2 regions of the Blautia sp. MB18-30 genome follow, and region 2 is predicted to be linked to the other one. Evidence: a T-box and tRNA genes for the amino acid it is inferred to sense, from the RefSeq annotation. Region 2 holds a T-box; the other holds one or more tRNA genes.
What was found. The T-box of region 2 lies ahead of proS (proline--tRNA ligase). A T-box ahead of a tRNA ligase gene usually reads a tRNA of that ligase, here a tRNA-Pro.
Positions count from the first base shown of each region.

Region 1: it has a tRNA-Pro gene. The T-box ahead of proS (proline--tRNA ligase) is inferred to sense a tRNA for this amino acid. The anticodon was not compared.

Region 1 covers NZ_JAMOYY010000010.1:78,974-89,209, forward strand. The annotation lists gene NCY57_RS06640 (ABC transporter ATP-binding protein) at 1-845, shown strand, start outside; gene NCY57_RS06645 (ABC transporter ATP-binding protein) at 857-2,743, shown strand; gene NCY57_RS06650 (transglutaminase domain-containing protein) at 2,891-3,937, shown strand; tRNA gene NCY57_RS06655 (tRNA-Leu) at 4,132-4,211, opposite strand; tRNA gene NCY57_RS06660 (tRNA-Lys) at 4,279-4,351, opposite strand; tRNA gene NCY57_RS06665 (tRNA-Gln) at 4,362-4,433, opposite strand; tRNA gene NCY57_RS06670 (tRNA-His) at 4,444-4,517, opposite strand; tRNA gene NCY57_RS06675 (tRNA-Arg) at 4,523-4,596, opposite strand; tRNA gene NCY57_RS06680 (tRNA-Gly) at 4,615-4,685, opposite strand; tRNA gene NCY57_RS06685 (tRNA-Pro) at 4,713-4,787, opposite strand; gene NCY57_RS06690 (hypothetical protein) at 5,050-5,823, shown strand; gene NCY57_RS06695 (histidine kinase N-terminal 7TM domain-containing diguanylate cyclase/phosphohydrolase) at 5,892-8,435, opposite strand; gene NCY57_RS06700 (GH3 family domain-containing protein) at 8,438-10,069, opposite strand; gene NCY57_RS06705 (hypothetical protein) at 10,066-10,236, opposite strand, start outside.
Region 2 covers NZ_JAMOYY010000012.1:79,954-90,189, forward strand. The annotation lists gene NCY57_RS07605 (YdcF family protein) at 1-143, shown strand, start outside; gene thrS (threonine--tRNA ligase) at 565-2,526, shown strand; gene NCY57_RS07615 (shikimate dehydrogenase) at 2,653-3,519, opposite strand; gene NCY57_RS07620 (sigma-E processing peptidase SpoIIGA) at 3,816-4,667, shown strand; gene sigE (RNA polymerase sporulation sigma factor SigE) at 4,735-5,409, shown strand; gene NCY57_RS07630 (HD domain-containing protein) at 5,402-6,448, shown strand; T-box leader at 6,679-6,888, shown strand; gene proS (proline--tRNA ligase) at 7,046-8,485, shown strand; gene NCY57_RS07640 (CCA tRNA nucleotidyltransferase) at 8,849-10,189, shown strand.

The sequences.
Region 1 (10,236 bases), on a different contig from region 2:
GCGCAGAGCGTGTTACGGAAGTCATCAATGATACTGCTGACATCACAGATCCGGAGGATCCGGTAACAGATGTCCCAGACGGAAGTATCGTCTTCGATCATGTAAATTTCAGCTATAAGAAAGACAGTCAGGAACCCGTTCTGAAGGATATCAATCTCTCGATCCGCTCCGGCGAGACCATAGGGATCATCGGTGGTACCGGAAGTGCAAAATCCAGCCTTGTCAACCTGATCAGCCGTCTTTATGACGTAACGGATGGTTCTGTTTCCGTAGGAGGCATTGATGTCCGTAAATACCATCTGGAATCTCTCAGAAATCAGGTTTCCGTTGTTCTTCAGAAGAATGTACTCTTCTCAGGAACCATTCTGGAAAACCTCCGATGGGGTGACAAAAATGCCACTGAGGAGGAATGCCGCCGCGCATGCCAGCTTGCCTGTGCCGATGATTTCATCGAAAAAATGCCTGACAAATACAATACCTTCATTGAACAGGGCGGCTCCAATGTTTCCGGAGGCCAGAAGCAGCGTCTCTGTATTGCCCGCGCTCTTCTGAAGAAGCCGAAGATACTGATCCTGGATGACTCCACCAGTGCGGTAGATACTGCCACAGATGCAAGGATCCGCCGTGCCTTTGCCGAGGAGATCCCGGATACCACCAAGCTGATCATCGCACAGCGTGTTTCCAGCATCCAGAACGCGGACCGGATCATCGTTATGGATAACGGTGAGATCAACGGTTTTGGTACCCACGAGGAGCTTCTTAAGACCAACGCCATTTATCAGGAAGTATTTCATTCACAGACCGGCGGCGCCGGTGATTTTGACGAGGGAGGTGAGCCGGCTTGAAAAAACAGAACATGAAAGGCCCGGGCGGTCCTGGCCCAAGGGGTATGGGAACACCGGAGCAGCCGGGAAAGCTTCTGGGACGCCTTGCCCGTTATATCTTTAAAAACTACAGTATCCATATCGTGATCGTGGTGATCTGCATTTTTGTCAGTGTTCTTGCCAATGTACAGGGAACCATGTTCATGAAAACCCTGATCGACCAGTATATCACACCGCTTCTCTCAGCAGATACACCGGATTTCGGGCCTCTGGCTGCAGCCATCGCACGTGTGGCATGCTTTTACGCCATTGGTGTTATTGCCACCTATACTTATAACCGTATCATGATCAATGTTTCCCAGGGAACCTTACGTAACCTCCGAAACGATATGTTTGCAACGATGGAAACGCTTCCCATCAAATATTTTGACACTCACGCACACGGCGATATCATGTCCATTTACACCAACGACATTGATACCCTGCGCCAGATGATCAGCCAGAGCTTTCCGCAGCTGCTTTCCAGTGTGATCACCATCATCAGTGTTCTTGTAAGTATGCTGATCCTGAATGTTCCGCTTACTGTAGTTACCCTGCTTATGGTTGCCATTATGATGACTGCCAGCCGGAAGCTTGCAGGCTTAAGCGGAAAATATTTCCTGGAGCAGCAGACCAACCTTGGTATTGTCAATGGTTATATCGAAGAGATGATGGAGGGTCAGAAGGTTGTCAAGGTCTTCTGCCATGAAGACGAAAGCATCCGTAAATTTGATGAACTGAACGACCAGCTTTTCACCAGCGCAGACAATGCAAACCGTTTCGCCAACATCCTGATGCCTGTGGTCGCACAGCTTGGAAATGTCAGCTATGTGATCTGCGCCATGGTGGGCGGTATCCTTGCTATCAACGGCATCGGCAGCTTCACACTTGGCGGGCTTGCCAGCTTCCTGACCTTCAATAAGAGCTTCAACATGCCTATCAACCAGGTCAGCCAGCAGTTCAACAGTATTGTTATGGCTCTTGCAGGTGCAAAACGTATCTTTGATCTTTTGGATGAAAAGCCGGAAGTGGATGAAGGCTACGTTACTCTCGTCAATGCCAAAGAGGAAAACGGTGTTCTTACCGAATCCGACAAACGTACCGGCCGCTGGGCATGGAAGCATTTCCACAAAGCTGAGGGTACCACTGATTATATCGAGCTGAAGGGTGATATGGTCCTGGAGGATGTAGACTTTGGTTATAATTCCAACAAGATCGTTCTCCATGACATCAACATGTATGCACAGCCAGGCCAGAAGATTGCTTTTGTAGGCTCTACCGGCGCCGGAAAAACCACCATCACCAATCTTCTGAACCGTTTTTACGACATTCAGAAGGGTAAGATCCGTTATGACGGCATCAACATCACCAAGATCAAAAAAGATGATCTCAGACGCTCCATGGGCATCGTTCTTCAGGATACCAACCTGTTCACAGCAACCGTTATGGAAAATATCCGCTACGGAAAGCTGGATGCCACAGATGAGGAGGTTATCGCAGCAGCAAAGCTTGCCAACGCCGACGGTTTCATCCGCAGGCTTCCGCAGGGTTATAATACCCTTCTCCGCGGAAACGGTGCAAACTTAAGTCAGGGCCAGCGACAGCTTCTCTCCATTGCCCGTGCAGCCGTTGCAGACCCGCCCGTCCTGATCCTGGACGAGGCCACCAGCTCCATTGATACCCGTACCGAAAAGCTTGTACAGGATGGTATGGATAAGCTGATGGAAGGCAGGACGACCTTTGTGATCGCCCACAGACTTTCCACAGTACGCAACAGTGACTGCATCATGGTCCTGGAGCAGGGACACATCATCGAGCGTGGTTCCCACGAGGAGCTGCTTGCACAGAAGGGCCGGTATTATCAGCTGTATAACGGCTGATCCAGGCTCACAGTTATTTTCGATCTAAAATATTCAATACCAAAAACATGCAGGGTGTATCTTTTCTGATAGTCCTGCATGTTTTTTTATGCTATAATCTTTGATTGAAATCTATTTTTCCGGAAAGGAGTCTCCGTATTTTTATATATGAAACAAACTGAAGAATATTACTACGGCAAAATGTCGAAAGATAAACAAAATGTGTACCGTGCAATGCTTCACGGGCTTATGGAGCTTTCTGACGAGTTCCTGATCCCGCAGGTACCAACCACCGATGGAAACTGGCTCTATGATGTATTTTTCCAGCTTCGTCTGGATCACCCGGAGATTTTCTGGGCTGTGGGGTTTAAATACCGTTATTACAAGGACTCGCCAAATCTGATACTGATCCCTGAATATATCTTCGACAAAAATAAAATCCGGGAGCATCAGAAAGCCCTGGGAGCCCGCGTAGACAAGCTTGTGCGCACCGCCATGAAGTTTTCCGAGTGGGATAAGGAAAAATATGTCCATGACTTCATCTGTGAAAATATCCGCTACGACAAGCTGAAAAAGCCATATTCCCACGAGATCATCGGGCCTCTGGGCCATGGTGTCGGTGTCTGCGAGGGAATCGCCAAATCCGTAAAGGTCCTCTGTGATGCCCTTGGTGTATGGTGTATTATCGCCATCTGCGGGAACAATCCGGAAAAAGGGATCAAATACCGTCATACCTGGAACATCGTCCGGATCAACGGACAGTACTATCATCTGGATGCCACTTTCGATAATACTTTGGGCAAAAACGAAGACGGCTCAACCAGTATCCGTTACGATTATTTTAATCTGGATGACAAAAACATCTTTCGTGACCATGAACCACTGATCGCTCCGGCACCTCCCTGCCCGGATGGAAACCACTTTTATTACCGCGAGAAAAAGCTGTCCTTCACCAAATTGGAAGACGTATACAAACGTGCCCTCCAGGCTGCAAAAAAAGGCCGCGAATTCACCTTCCACTGGCGAGGCGGATATCTCACCCGCGAAGTCCTCGCAGACCTTGTAGATCAGATCCAGGCCGCAGGAAAGACACGGGACAAAAAAGCCATCATCACACTCAACTGGCCTCAGGCTGTACTTCGATTTCATTTTGCGGAACAGCAGGCGGAAGGGAAGGTGTTTATTGAGGAAGTGAATGAAGGGGAGAAATTGTAGGGTCATTTATCAAGCGGTTATTCTGATTCAATGTAGATGACAGCTTGATTCAGCTAAAAATTTCTATAGTAAGAATGCTACAGACATATTGCTCATGATCTGTAGCATTTCTGTCCTGGATATTACATAAGTGTCCATAATAAAAAAGACCTTCCATAAATTCAAAATTTACAGAAAGTCTCTCTCTTTTCTGATGCGGATAACAGGACTTGAACCTGCACGGTTGCCCACTGGTACCTAAAACCAGCGCGTCTGCCAATTCCGCCATATCCGCATATTCAATTATATTTTCATCCTGTCTGATGATAAAAAAATAACGGAAAGCAAATGCTTTCCGCTAATGAGGCATCGGGGATTCGAACCCCGGACAACTTGATTAAAAGTCAAGTGCTCTACCGACTGAGCTAATACCCCATAAAAAGGACTGGGCTAGCTGGATTCGAACCAGCGAATGCAGCAGTCAAAGTGCTGTGCCTTACCGCTTGGCGATAGCCCAATGGGCGAAGGGTGGATACAGGGATTCGAACCCTGGGCCTCCAGAGCCACAATCTGGCGCGCTAACCAACTGCGCTATACCCACCACAACGTGCCTGAAGGGATTCGAACCCCCGACCCACGGCTTAGAAGGCCGTTGCTCTATCCAGCTGAGCTACAGACACATGCTCTCTTCTCAGAGAAGCGGGTGATGGGAATCGAACCCACGTATCCAGCTTGGAAGGCTGGTGTTCTACCATTGAACTACACCCGCATGCTTGCGGTAATAAGTTTACAGCAGTCGGGGTGACAGGATTCGAACCTGCGGCCTCCTGGTCCCAAACCAGGCGCTCTAGCCAAGCTGAGCCACACCCCGATGTACCATTTACTTATGGTTTTTATTAAGTTGTTGTCGTCTTCGTTTGTGTTTCGTTTTCGTTTCCTGCCTGACGACAAGTGATATTATATTATAGCAATCTACAAATGTCAACACCTTTTTTGAATTTTTTTAAAAAAACTTTTTTTCACGTTTTTTCCGCCTATTTAAAGGTTTTCTTGTCATTTGCGACTGGCTTATGGTATCATGAAACCATAATTAAAGTCAAGAAAAAAAGCAAATAATAAGGAGATGTTTTTACATGGATATAAAATTATTTCAGCAGAAGCTTAATGACATCTGTGCCATCGCTGAGGAAAACAATAAGCAGCTCTCCCAGCAGCAGATCCGTGATCATTTCGATGAATCGGATCTGAGCACTTCACAGCTTGTAAAGATCCTGCAGTATCTCAAATTAAAGGGGATCACCATCGAAGGCGCCGATGAAGCTGCCGGCGCTGCCAGAGCAGATGCTGTTTCATCCGAATCCAGCGACAAGGACGAGCTTCCGGGTACCCGTGCTGCTCTTACTGCCGAAGAACAGGCTTATCTCAGTGACTATATGGAAAGCTTTTCCCCGGAAGGACTTGATCCGGATGATCTTGCGTCCCTCTTTCATGCCTTTGCAAAGGGTGACACTGCTGCCGAAGGTGCACTGACACAGTTCTACATGGCTCAGGCAGCCCAGATGGCCGCTGAACTGAACTGTGAGGAAATCCACCTGGCCGATCTCATTCAGGAGGCAAATCTGGCCCTTCTGGCGTCTCTCAAAGAGACTGACCCACAGGAAAAAAACGATACCTGGATGCGTGGTCGTATCCGCAGTGGGATCCTTCATGCCATCGAGGAACAGACACAGCAGAAATTCCGTGACGACTATCTGGTATCCAAGGTAGAAAACCTGGAGGCTGCGGTTAAAGAACTCACAGACGATGATGACGCCACCAAATTCACCATTGATGAGCTTGCCGTGATCCTGGATATGAATGTGGATGAGATCCGGGATGTACTTCGCCTTACCGGAGATGATAAATAAAGCTTTCTTCATATTCTTCACAAAAACGGGTCTGACATAGCTTGTCAGACCCGTAATCTTAATATTCTTTATGCTTTTTCTTCCCGTTTCAACTCCGCCGGTTCTGCCAGATGGATCTTTCCTTCCCGAAATATGTGGATAAATACCTCCGCCATATCCGGATCGAACTGTTTTCCTTCCTCTTCTCTTATGATCCGAAGAGCTTTTTCCGCTGGCATCAGTTCTTTATAACAACGTTTGGATGTCATGGCATCAAAGGAATCTGCGATGCAGAGGATCCTTGCAGATGCCGGGATATCTTCTCCCGCGATCCTCCTTGGATAGCCGTTTCCGTCATAACGTTCGTGATGACCGATAACCGCAGGGATAACATAATCCAGCGACGGAAGGTGACGGATGATCCCGATGGACGCCTCCACATGACCTTTCATGATCTCATACTCTTCATCCGTAAGCTTGCCTTCCTTGTTCAGGATATGCTCCGGGATCCCGATCTTTCCAACATCATGAAGAAGCGCCGCCTGACGGATGATCTCCACCATTTCCGTTGTATAGTTCAGCGCCTTCGCAAGACTTGTTGCGTAATAAGCCACATTGTTGGAATGTCCGAAGGTATAATGATCTTTGGTATCAATGGCTGCAGTCAACGCATAGATCGTGGATTCATAGGACTGATAAATATGTTCATGATCGGATTTCTTACCCGCATTTTCTTCATCCAGGCTTTCCTTCAGCATGGTGTCAAAAATCTCGATGCCGTTTTTACCGCTGCGCTTTACATGATATACTGCCAGGTCCGCATTATCCAAGAGCTCCTTTGCTGAGCGTGCCGCATAAGGCGCCGCACTGATCCCCACGCTTACCGTAAGGATCTTCAGCTTGTAGTCTGCAGAATCGTTGCGCATATGCAGGATCTGCTTCTGTATGGATTCTGCCAGATTTCTGGCGGAAAAAATATCGTAATTTGGCATCAGGACCGCAAATTCCTTGGCACTGTGACGTGCCACATATCCCTGTTCTCCCACACTTGCCTGGATGATATCTGCCACCTTTCGAAGTGCAACATCTCCCTGCTGATTTCCGTACAGCTGATTGTACAGCTTGAAATCATCAATATTGAACAGGATCAGTGCAAGCGAACCCTCTTTATTTTTTTCGTATTCCTCATCCAGGATCTCATAAAAATATTTCCGGTTCAGAAGGCCCGTCAGTTCATCGGTCCTTGCCTCAGTCCATGCCGCCTCATAAAGTCTGGCATTTTTGATGGCAATGGAAGCTACCGAACTGACCGAAGACAGCATGGCCAGATCATTATGGTTCAGATTCCTGTGTCCGTCACCGGAAATCGCAATAATCCCGGCCAGATCATCATTCTGGCGAAGACCTGCACAGTATTCGATACCCAGCTCTGAAAACATATGTTTTTCCGACTCCCACATGGATTTGTAGGCTGTGGAAGAACGAAAATCCCGGATCACCACACAGTCCTCATTTCTGGTAAGCCAGGTGACCACCGGATTATCCGCTTTCAGTGAAAAGGTCAGATCGTTCAACGGACGGTTGCTGTAAACAGCCTGATATTCCCCTGATTTTTTGTCTCTCAGACAAATATAGATCCGTCCTGCATTGGTAGTTTCCTTCAACACATTTACCGTATTGCGCAGGATCTCTCCTACCCGGAGTGTCCTGGATACTGACTGGCTAAAATCTTTCAGCTCCTGAGACTGCTGGATCTCTTTTTTGATAAAAACATTGTTCATCAGACATTTCCACAGCACTGTGACCAGCCATGCAGATATAAGAAAAACGAAAGAAAAGATCAGCACATGATACTCACTGGCTGCAGGGAGCAGCATTCGGATATAACTCATCAGGTACGGTGAAAGATTGATAAACAGTACTACCGTCAGGACCACGCCCACACCAAAGCAAACCCCATCTGACGCAAGACGGCGCATCTGGAACAGCCGTCTTCTGGTCAGTGCATAAAGCATCAGGACAGCATTGATCAGACCGCTGACAATATCGATGGGGAATCCGGAAAATACCGGCACTGCCAGCGCAAGGTTTCCCACAAAAATGATCAGTATCCCCACAAGGATCGGTTCGATCTGTTTGCGGTATCCGGGATGTCTCCGGCATCCGCGGTACATGGTGATAAAGATCTGAATAATGGTGATTCCTGCCACCACAAAGAACAGAAGGAACCAGGGTGTGATCTTATAAACAAAATGCGCACCACCGTTTTTACGGATCAGATCCGGCCAGCGCAGGATGATCCCGCCCGGGATGTTGATTGCAAAAAGCAGCAGCATCAAAAGCAATGGGATCTTGCTTTTTCTGCCCATACGCACTCCCATGAATTCACTGATGAACACATAGTAAAAATATGGCAGAAACAGGATTCCGGCCAGAGACACATAATACCACAGGATGTAAGAGGGTCCTGCCTCCATACGCATCAGAAAAGAGCCCAACGTCCAGCAGAGCATTCCTCCCAGCACACACATGAAACTGTTGATGATCCGGCTGCGCTTACCAGCCAGAAGAGTCAGTATCATAAATGTATAGAAAAAAACTGAAATGATTGAAAATGATATATAGCTTTCCATAGTTACTTCCTCATATTCCCGAATCCGATTTCATCCTGCAGTCTCAAAAGTTCCGCCACCTCATAATAAGGAGTGCTCATATGCCGTGGTTTCCGTCCTTTTCTGGACTCATACAGATGAAAGGTACCACAGCGCAGGATGGTCACCACAAGGGGATCCATTCCCAGGATTTTCTTCAGATCCCGGTAATCCTGATCGATATATTTGAAATACGTGGTCAGAAGTTCTTTCAGAATATCCGTGCTCATAGCCTGATACATCAGCGCTTCTTTTTTTACTTCTATATAAAGATGCAGATATGGGCGTTTTTTCTCATTATATTCTTTCACTGCGATCCAATCCGTAACCGGCTGCCCGGACAGCTGGATCACACTTTTGATACCATTTTCCGAAATCCTGGTAAAGCCTGCGATATCAATGATCCACGGAACACGGTCTATGTACTCAAATCTTGGGATCTGTGTCCGATCCTCCTGGTTGGTAAGACCCACGCATCGATACATATCTCCCACACGGTACCTGGCAAAGGCTCCGCCCTTCAACACAGTGATCACAAGCTCATATTTCTCCCCGGGAACAACCTCATCCATAAGATAGGTCGGAGGAGTGAACGTGGGATCCTCATAATTATGGAGCATATCCTTTTCGGTGATAAATTCATAAAAGCAGGTATCCGGGAAAAAGTACATTCCGTTCCTGGTCCAGGTCTCGGTTCCTATAATGGAAGGTTCCGTTCCTGCAAAAAGCTCCATGGGCCGAACTCCCCACATTTCCTCCAGATCATCCTTATAGCACTGGTTGTCGGTTCCTGCCACCATAAATCCCTTCAGGTGAAAAAGGTCTTTCGGAAGAAGCTCCCGTTTCTCCTTCTTACAGATCTTTTTGGCATTCAGGATCCTTTTCAGCATCTTTGGTTTATACTGCAGAAGTTCCGAAAAGGAGGTTTTGCTTTTTCCTGATGATACGCTTCCGGTGAGGCTCTGGCTTACTGCATAGGCCACACTTCCAAGTCCGAAGAAAAATTCCACGTCCTGTTTCATGGCCATCTTGAAGCCCTCTTTGTTCCGCTCACCAAAGCTCATATTTACCGCATCTTCCACTTCCGGAAGAAAACGGATGTCGATATCTTCTTTCAGCGCCAGTGGAAAAAGGCCGGTAGCAAAAGGCAACGGTGCCAGTCCGTAAAGAATCTTGTCCGTTTCCTCCACATCAAATTTGCCCTTTTCACGGCTTGTAGCTAATATGAGGCAGGCAACTACATTGTTCCTGTAGGTATCCAGCATACTTCTTGTGTATGGTGCTACCTTTATCGGATGGCGTCCGCCTTCCCAGGTCGTCTGTATCCAGATGATCGGATTCCCCGGAAGAGTTTCACTTCTCTTCTGGAGGAGCATATCCGCATAATCCTCATAAGTGGTAAGAGGTACCAGCCGACGGAACTCGTCGATCCCGGACGGTCTCCTGCCCTTCAGAATGCTTTTGCCCAGTTCACAGTCTGACCAGAGCTGGATCTGCTCTTCCATCAGACGATTCTGGATCTTCATGTAATCCTGCATTGTCAGATCAAGAAATCCGCAATATTCTTTCCAGATAGCATCATACTGCTGTTTTCGAAGCTTTTCGCCAAGACTCACCGCCTTTTCCCCCCTTTTCGCCATGTTTTTATGCAGGCAGCTGTACTGTTTCGGTCTGGGATCAGAAAGGGAGTTGTCTGCTGATACGCTCCGTAATTACTGAATGTTTCCGGAAACACGATCCTGTCCTGGTAAAAAATGTACAATATATTCCACACAATAAGGAC
Region 2 (10,236 bases):
GGAGAGGAGCAGCCATTGCAAGAAAATGTGGATTCCGGGAAGTGGCCATGGTACCTTCCAGGTATCGAAGCTGGCGTCTTTTTATCTACATTCCCCGTGAGATTCTGGCCATTATTAAAGACAAACTCATGGGAAATCTGTAGATCTGTGCGAGAAGAGAAATCTCAAAAATTTTGTCAACATGCGTTGACAAATAAAAATACTGCGCTTATAATGAACCACAGAAAAAGAAATAAAAAACACGTTGACGAGACGAGTAAGCTGTGAAACGTTACAGAGAGAGATGTGAAGTGCTGGAAACATCTTATCGGGAAACAGCCGAAGACTACCTCCGAGTGGCCCCAATCCGGTCCGGTGATTCCGTTATCATCATAATTAAGAGGCTTTGCATCCTGGCATGACTGGGCAGCAGAGCAAGCAGGGTGGAACCGCGAGAATGAATGAACTCGTCCCTTACAGTATGTGATGTACTGTGAGGGATTTTTTTATTGCAGAATCTCTTGCAAAAGCAGACACATACTGTGTACCATAGAAACTTCATTTAAAATGAAAGGAGAAACAACAATGATCATTACATTAAAAGACGGCTCAAAAAAAGAATATGCAGAAGCAAAAGCTGTGATCGATATCGCATATGACATCAGCGAAGGCCTTGCACGTGCTGCATGTGCAGGAGAAGTAAACGGAGAAGTCGTAGATCTTCGTACAGTTCTTGACAGCGACTGTGAGCTGAATATCCTTACAGCGAAAGACGAGAAGGGCCTTGCAGTTCTCCGTCATACAGCATCTCACGTAATGGCACAGGCTGTACAGAACTTATACCCGGAGGCAAAGGTTGCCATCGGACCATCCATTGATACAGGCTTTTACTATGATTTCGACCACGAGCCATTTTCACGTGAGGATCTTGACGCCATTGAGAAAGAGATGAAAAAGATCATCAAAAAAGGCGCAAAGATCGAGCGTTTTACAAAATCCCGTGAGGATGCCATCGCATACTTTAAAGAGAAAAATGAGCCATACAAGGTTGAGCTGATCGAGGATCTTCCGGAGGGAGAAGAGATTTCCTTCTATTCACAGGGAGACTGGATAGACCTCTGTGCAGGCCCGCACCTGATGAGTGTAAAAGGCATCAAGGCATTCAAGCTTCTTTCTTCTTCCAGCGCATACTGGAGAGGCAGTGAGAAAAATGCAATGCTCACACGTATCTATGGAACAGCCTATGCTACAAAGGATGAGCTGAAAGAGCATCTGGAGCAGATGGAAGAAGCAAAGAGACGTGACCATAACAAGCTTGGCCGTGAGATGAAGATCTTCACAACTGTAGATGTGATCGGACAGGGACTTCCGCTTATCATGCCAAACGGTGTGATCATGATGCAGGAGCTTCAGCGCTGGATCGAGGATGAGGAGACAAAGCGTGGATATGTAAGAACAAAAACTCCTCTTATGGCAAAGAGCGATCTCTACAAGATCTCCGGACACTGGGATCATTACAAAGATGGTATGTTCGTACTTGGTGATGAGGAGAAGGACAAAGAGGTTTATGCACTTCGTCCGATGACATGTCCGTTCCAGTACTATGTATACAAAGCAGAGCAGCACAGCTACCGTGATCTGCCGATCCGTCTCGGCGAGACCTCCACACTGTTCCGTAATGAGGATTCCGGAGAGATGCATGGCCTGACACGAGTTCGTCAGTTTACTATTTCCGAGGGACATCTGATCGTAAGACCGGACCAGATGGTAAAAGAGTTCAAAGACTGTATCGCACTTGCCCAGTACTGTCTGCAGGTACTTGGTGTTGAGGAAGATGTAACCTATCATCTTTCCAAATGGGATCCGACAAACAAAGAGAAATACATCGGTGAGCCGGAGGTATGGGAAGAGACAGAAGGCCATATCCGCCAGATGCTTGAGGAACTGAACATTCCATTCACAGAGGATGTGGGCGAGGCTGCTTTCTACGGACCGAAGGTTGATATCAACGCAAAGAACGTATACGGAAAAGAAGACACCATGATCACGATCCAGTGGGATGCACTTCTTGCAGAGCAGTTTGATATGTACTATATCGATGAGAATGGCGACAAACAGCGTCCGTACATCATCCACCGTACATCCATGGGATGCTATGAGAGAACACTGGCATGGCTCATTGAGAAATACGCAGGAATGTTCCCGACATGGCTCTGCCCGGAGCAGGTTCGTGTGATCCCGATCTCCGAGAAATATAACGATTATGCACAGAAGGTTGAAGCTCAGATGAGAGAAGCTGGAATCCGCTGCTCTGTGGACGGACGTTCCGAGAAGATGGGATACAAGATCCGTGAGGCACGTCTTGAGAGAGTACCTTACATGCTTATCGTTGGTGCAAAAGAGGAAGAAGAGGGTAAGGTTTCCGTAAGAAGCCGCTATCTTGGCGATGAGGGAATGAAAGAGCTTGGTGAGTTCATTGACTTCATCAAAGAAGAGATCAAGAACAAAACGATCCGTAAGATCGAGGTTCAGGAAGAGAAGAAATAAACAAAACAGATGATTGACGGATAAATAAAAGGCGACCCGTGTGATAGGCGGGCCGCCTTTATTTTTGATCCGGCAATATTGAGACCACGCTGTGATGCGGAGGCGGTCAGTATTGCCGGATATTTTTTATTTAAAATATTTCTCCCTGACGAGTTCAACCGGCATGTCCAGTCCGGTCCAGATGTGGAAAGCCTTTACACCCTGGTGGAGCAGCATGTACATTCCGTTAAAGGTCGGACATCCGGCTTCCCGGGCTTCCCTGAGAAGTCTTGTTTCTCTTGGCTCATATACAACATCGGCTACGGTAAGTTCCGGATGGAACAGAGTCTTGTCCGGGATCACGGTGCCTGTCACATCCGGAACCATTCCCACAGAAGTTGCATTGATGAGGAGATTGCTTTCCTCCAGTGCGTCCTTCAGCGCAGTGTGATCATCCATCTCATGAAGGATCATCTCACATTCTGTCATATGAGATATTTTTTCTGCCATGGCAGCAGCACGTTCCCAGTAACGGCTGGTAGGACGTGCAAAAACATGGATCTTTTTTGCACCCTCCAGGGCGGACTGGCCGCAGATTGCCATTCCGGCACCGCCGACGCCCATAACGGTGATGGTGCGTCCTTTTACATCACAGCCGGCATCTCTGGCAGACTGGGTAAATCCATAACCATCAGTATTAAACCCCTTTAATTTTCCATTGTCGTTGCGTACGGTATTTACCGCTCCGATCAGCTGGGCAGTGGGAGAAAGCTCGTCCAGAAGCTCCACGATCTTATTCTTGTTTGGCATGGTCAGGTTAAAGCCCTTGATCCCACAGGCTTTCAGTCCTTCCACAGCCTGGGGAAGGGTCTCCTCTGTTACATCAAAACAGAGATACACATAATCAAGTCCAAGATAACGGAATGCCTCATTGTGCATTAAAGGTGATACGCTGTGTGCCACGGGGCTTCCCAGAAGGCCGGTAAGCCCGGTATGTCCGGTAATATTGATCATTGTTCGATTCCCTCCTGTATCTCATATAATAGAATTTCTTTACGAAATATAATAAAAATATTTTAGCACTATAAAGTGCGAAAATCAACAAATACAAATATTGTACGGAAATTTATACATTTTTGTCGCTGATTCATAGAAAAAATCTATAAATGTCGAGGCAGACAGAAACGACCCGATAAGTTAGAAGAATCGACATCCGGATTTGACAAAATATGCAAAGAGCCTGCCCTATAATAAATACACTTACCAAAGTTGAGAATCGATGGTAGACGAAACAGCAGTGGGGGAAGCTTATGTATCAGAGGATATACATAGATATCGTTTTTATGACGAATTTCCTTATGGATTACATGCTTTTAAGACTTGTGGGAAAATTTCTGCATCTTGACGGGAAACGCAGAAGATGTGTGATATCCGCTGCCTTTGGATCTTTTGTATCCTGCCTGCTTGTATGTGCACCTTTTAAGATCATTTTTCCTGCCGCTGTACTGATCCATGGCGGCTGCGCTTTTTTTATGGCGTCGTTTGCTTTTCGACTGAAAAAAGGCGGCCTTCTTGTAAAAACCATTCTGGCTCTGTATTTCACAGCTTTTGTGGTTGGCGGGATCTATCAGGCACTGGAAACGGAAAGGACCATGACGGTGAAAATATTTCTGCTTTTTCTGGCAGGGATTTATGGCACACTTTATACTCTGGGATGTGTGACCGAGACCTTCCGGTTTGGAAGAAGAAATATTTTTCCGGTCACTTTGAAATATCAGGGGAAACTGCAGCAGACATACGGCTTTTATGATACCGGAAATCTCCTTATGGATCCTGTGAAAAAACAGCCGGTATCGATCATCAAACAGGAACTTTTGGGAAGCCTGATATCGAAAGAGCAGGTGAAAAAACTGATGGATATTAAAGATAAACCAGAGGCACTGGAAAATACAGGATTTGTCAGTCTGCAGCCGCATTTTCTGAGCTGTCATACCGCAGATGGAAAAAAAGGACTGCTGCTGGCAGTGATCCTTGATGAACTTCTGATCCAGACTCCCGAAAGGGTGGTACATGTAGGAAAACCGGTGCTTGCCATAACATCCGAGCCCTCAGCTTTGGGAGAAGAGTACGAGATACTTTTGAATTCCAGACTATTAAATTGAGAAGGGGGCTTATGTTATGAACAGAGCAGCTGCAAGATCCTATCCGTTTCAGGTAATCCGGAAATTTATGTTCAATCGTCCGGGAGAGGTTTTTTATATTGGTGGAAATGATATCCTTCCGGCGCCGTTGTCAGCGGAACGGGAGGCTGAAGTGATCGAAATGCTGGGAACAGAAAAGGAAAAAGAGGGAAAGTCGGTTCTGATCGAGCATAATCTACGGCTGGTGGTTTATATTGCAAAGAAATTTGATAATACAGGGGTAGGTGTGGAGGATCTGATCTCCATCGGAACCATAGGGCTCATAAAGGCTATCAATACCTTTGATCCGGTAAAAAATATCAAGCTTGCCACCTATGCATCACGATGTATCGAAAATGAGATCCTGATGTATCTGAGGAGAAACAGCAAAACAAAGATGGAGGTTTCCATTGATGAGCCGCTGAATGTGGACTGGGATGGAAATGAGCTGCTGCTTTCGGATATCCTGGGAACGGATGACGATGTGATCTCCAGACGTCTGGAAGATGAGGTGGAGATCGCACTTCTTGGAAAAGCCATCAGCAAACTGACAAAGCGGGAACAGATGATCATCCGTCTGCGATTCGGTATCGGAAACCGGGAAGGAAGCGAGAAAACACAGAAGGAGGTAGCGGATCTTTTAGGAATTTCGCAATCCTACATTTCCCGCCTGGAAAAGCGGATCATGAAGCGGCTGCGGAAAGAAATCGTAAAGTATGAATAGAAGAAACCGCAAATGGCTCCGTGATGTGGAGGCAGACCAGACAGAGGAGGGCGGTGTTGCCCATGTTGTTCCGGATATCATTTCCGGAAACGAAGGGTATAATTGGCTCCTTGAGCAGGGAAGGCATTCGGCAGCAGCGAGAAGATTTAAAATTCCGGGAAATACAGTAGAATTTGTCAGAGACCTTCGATATAATAAATACAGAGTGTTTACAGAACTACGGAATGAACAAAAGAAGAAGGGGTGTGGCAGAATGATCGACATTGCGCATGCAAAACAGGAATTCGAAAAATATCTGGATGAATACGACCGGGAGGATGAACAGATCTGTCTGAAGATCGTACATACCTATGGTGTGGTGAAATACGCAGGAGAGATCGCCAGAAAAATGGAATGTTCCGGTGAAGATGTGGAACTTGCGGAGCTGATCGGTCTGCTTCATGATATAGGCCGTTTTGAGCAGATCCGTAGATTTCACAGCTTTGAGCCGGGAACCATGGATCATGCTGTGTTCGGTGCAGAACTTCTCTTCGGGGAGGAGAAGCTGATCCGGCGTTTTGTGGAGGATGATAAATTTGATGAGCTGATCGATGCAGCAATTCGGAAGCACAGTGATTTCAAACTGGAAGGAATCCACGATGCAAGAACACTTTTCCATGCAAAACTGATACGAGATGCCGATAAGCTGGATAACTGCAGAGTAAAGCTGGAGGCGTCTGTTGAAGCCATGCTGGGAGTCTCTGAGAAAGCTGCAGGAGAAGGGCTGATCTCACCGGCAGTGTGGGAGTCCTGTCTCAGAAGAGAATCCGTGTTATCCGCAGACAGACATGTGCCGGTGGATTACTGGGTATCTTATCTTGCACAGTATTATGATATTAATTTTCCTGAGACCTGTGAGATCATCGAAGAAGAGGATTATATCACCAGGATCGCAGGCCGGCTGACGTACCAGGAACAGGATACCAGAACTAAGCTCCATATTCTCACAGAAGATCTGAACAGGTATCTGGAGATGCCGGCTGTGTCTGTGAAGGAATAGGAGCATAGCAGTTACTGTTCACTGGCAATGTCCCGCGAGGTGTTTTTTGTGAGCGAAGGTCACAGAAAACCCGAGACATACCGCGCGAATTTATGCGATTAGCATAAATTCTGTGCATCGCGAAGCGTGTTACTGAGAACGGAGTGAGCAGTAACTCATAGCAGAGAGACTTGTTATATTTTTTTGTTTGGGGTTGACTTTGAGGTGGTTTTCGCCTAAAATATATCAAAGATACGGCGATGATGAGAATAGTACACAGGGAATTATCTCAGAGAGGGATCTGCTTTGGTGGAAGGATCCTGTGCGTGAACTGTGGAACCGGCCTCGGAGCTCTGCGTGATTGAAGCGTGGCGTGTGTTTCCGGCGTTAACGGGTGTTGAGAGAACAGCTTTTCAGGCTGTTAACTGGGGTGGTACCGCCGAAGTCATTCGGTCCCTTGTGAGGGATTTGGATGGCTTATTTTTTGTCCGTAAAACAGGATTGTAAATACAGTGTACGGTTTATAGGACAGAAGAGTAAGCTGGAAGGATTCCGGATTGCTGTGGCTGCCTGACAGCCGGCAATATGTAACAGATCACAAGAAAAAGGAGATTTATCATGGCAAAAGAAAAGAAATTAGTACAGGCCATCACATCTATGGATGAGGATTTTGCTCAGTGGTATACAGACGTTGTTAAGAAGGCTGAGCTCTGTGGCTATACAAGTGTTAAGGGTTGTATGGCGATCAAACCTGCAGGTTATGCGATCTGGGAGAATATCCAGCATGAGCTTGACCGCAGATTTAAAGAAACCGGTGTAGAGAACGTTTACATGCCGATCTTTATCCCGGAGTCTCTTCTTGATAAAGAGAAAGATCATGTAGAAGGTTTTGCTCCGGAGGTTGCATGGGTGACTCATGGCGGCCTTGATCCGCTGCAGGAGAGACTTTGCGTGCGTCCGACTTCTGAGACTCTGTTCTGCGATTTCTACCAGAAAGAGATCCAGTCCCACAGAGATCTTCCAAAGGTATATAATCAGTGGTGTTCCGTTGTCCGTTGGGAAAAGACAACACGTCCCTTCCTTCGTTCCAGAGAGTTCCTGTGGCAGGAGGGACATACTGCTCATGCAACAGCTGAGGAAGCGGAGCAGCGTACCATCCAGATGCTGAACATCTATGCAGACTTCTGCGAGGAAGTTCTTGCGATTCCGGTCATCAAAGGCCAGAAGACAGACAAGGAGAAATTTGCAGGTGCTGAGGCTACTTATACCATCGAATCTCTGATGCACGACGGCAAGGCTCTCCAGTCCGGTACAAGCCATAACTTTGGAGATGGCTTTGCCAAAGCATTCGGAATCCAGTACACAGATAAAGATAACACACTGAAATATGTTCACCAGACATCCTGGGGAATGACAACCCGTATGATCGGTGCGATCATCATGGTTCACGGTGATAACAGCGGACTTGTTCTTCCTCCGAGGATCGCTCCGGTACAGACTGTGATCATCCCGATCCAGCAGCGTAAAGAAGGTGTTATGGAGAAGGCTGACGAGCTTCTTGCAGCACTGAAGGCAGCAGGTATCCGTGCAAAGGTTGACGCGACAGACAAGAGCCCGGGATTCAAGTTTGCTGAGCAGGAGATGCGTGGTATCCCGCTTCGTGTGGAATGTGGACCGAAGGATATCGAGAACGGTCAGGCAGTTCTCTGCAGAAGAGATACCCGTGAGAAATATACAGTATCCTTCGAGGAGCTTGCAGATAAGGTAAAAGAGCTTCTGGATACCATTCAGCATGATATGCTGGAGCGCGCACGTGCACACAGAGAGGCACATACTTACGTAGCAAAGAATTATGAGGAGTTCGGTGAGATCATCAACAGCAAACCGGGATTCATCAAAGCTATGTGGTGCGGTGATCGTGCATGTGAAGACAAGATCAAGGAAGATTTCCAGGCAACATCCAGATGTATGCCGTTTGAGCAGGAGCAGTTAAGCGACGTTTGCGTATGCTGCGGAAAACCGGCTAAGAAAATGGTTTACTGGGGACGTGCATACTAAAAAATACAGCAGGCCACTTCAAAAAAGTGGGATGATCATATTGCGTTACTGTTCACTGGTAATGTCCCGCGAGGTGTTTTGTGTGAGCGAAGGTCACAGAAAACCCGAGACATACCGCGCGAATTTATGCGATCAGCATAAATTCTGTGCATCGCGAAGCGTGTTACTGAGAACGGAGTGAACAGGAACCATATTGCAGAAACAACGGCGGGGCAAAATATGCTCCGCTGTTTTTATGAATCTATGTTATAATAGCGTTAAGGAAAACATATCAGAATATTATTCGGCTGCTGACATGGAGATAATACAGTGAAATGTAAACGTGTTTTGAACGGACAGCAGCGATCATCAAGAGGAGTTATCATGACGATTAATATACCACAAAAGGCAGCGCAGATACTGAAGACCTTGAATGCTGCCGGCTATGAGGCATATGTTGTAGGCGGCTGTGTCAGGGATTCTATCCTGGATCGGGTGCCTGGAGACTGGGATATCACCACCTCTGCACTTCCGGAGCAGGTGAAGGAGCTTTTTCACAGAACTGTAGATACGGGGATCCAGCATGGAACAGTAACTGTAATGATGGGCAAAGAGGGCTTTGAGGTGACAACCTACCGTGTGGACGGAGAATATCATGACGGCCGCCACCCGGATGCCGTGACCTTTACCAGGAGTCTTGAGGAAGATCTGAAACGAAGAGATTTTACCATCAACGCCATGGCGTATCATCCGGAACATGGACTGGTGGATCTGTTTGGTGGAATGGAAGATATCAATGGGAAGATCATCCGTTGTGTTGGTGATCCGGTAGAACGTTTTACAGAGGATGCCCTTCGTATGCTCCGTGCAGTGCGTTTTTCCGCACAGCTTGGTTTTACTGTGGAGGAAAATACGAAAGCGGCACTGGCGCGGATGTCGGGGAATCTGGAGCATGTCAGTGCAGAGCGTATCCAGACAGAGCTTGTAAAGCTTCTGGTATCCGATCATCCGGATTATCTCCGAACCGCCTGGGAGACAGGTCTTACCCGGGAATTTCTTCCGGAATTTGACGCCTGTATGGAAACCGAGCAGAATACCCCTCATCATTGCTATACCGTGGGAGAGCACATTCTGAAAAGTCTTACAGAAATCGAGAATGACCGGCTTCTCCGTATCACCATGCTTCTTCATGACATTGCCAAGCCGGTTGTAAAAAAGACAGATGAGAATGGAAGAGACCACTTTAAGACTCACGGACCGGCAGGCGAAAAGCTGGCAGGAAAGATCCTGCGCCGTCTGAAATTTGATAATGTAACGATCCGAAATACCTGTCGTCTGATCCGGTATCATGATCTTCGTCCCACTCCGGACGCCGAGGATGTGCGGAGAGCTGTGAATCTTATCGGAGAAGAGCTTTTTCCGCTGTATCTGAAAGTGCAGAAGGCAGATCTTTTATCCCAGAGCACTTACAGGAGGGAGGAGAAGCTGGCACGGTTAAGCGGTGTGACGGAAGCTTATCAGGGGATCCTTGAAAGAGGTGAATGTACATCTCTGAAAACCCTGGCAGTTTCCGGAAAGGATCTTATAAAGGCAGGACATCCGGCTGGACCGGCACTGGGAGCACTGCTCGAAAGACTTCTTGACTGTGTGCTGAAAGATCCAACCCTTAATACAAAAGAAAAACTTCTTGAAACAGCAGAAAAAGACAGCATAAAAACCGAATAGAATAACAAAAATCCCCCCTGCATAAAATAGAACGTAAAATAAGGCAG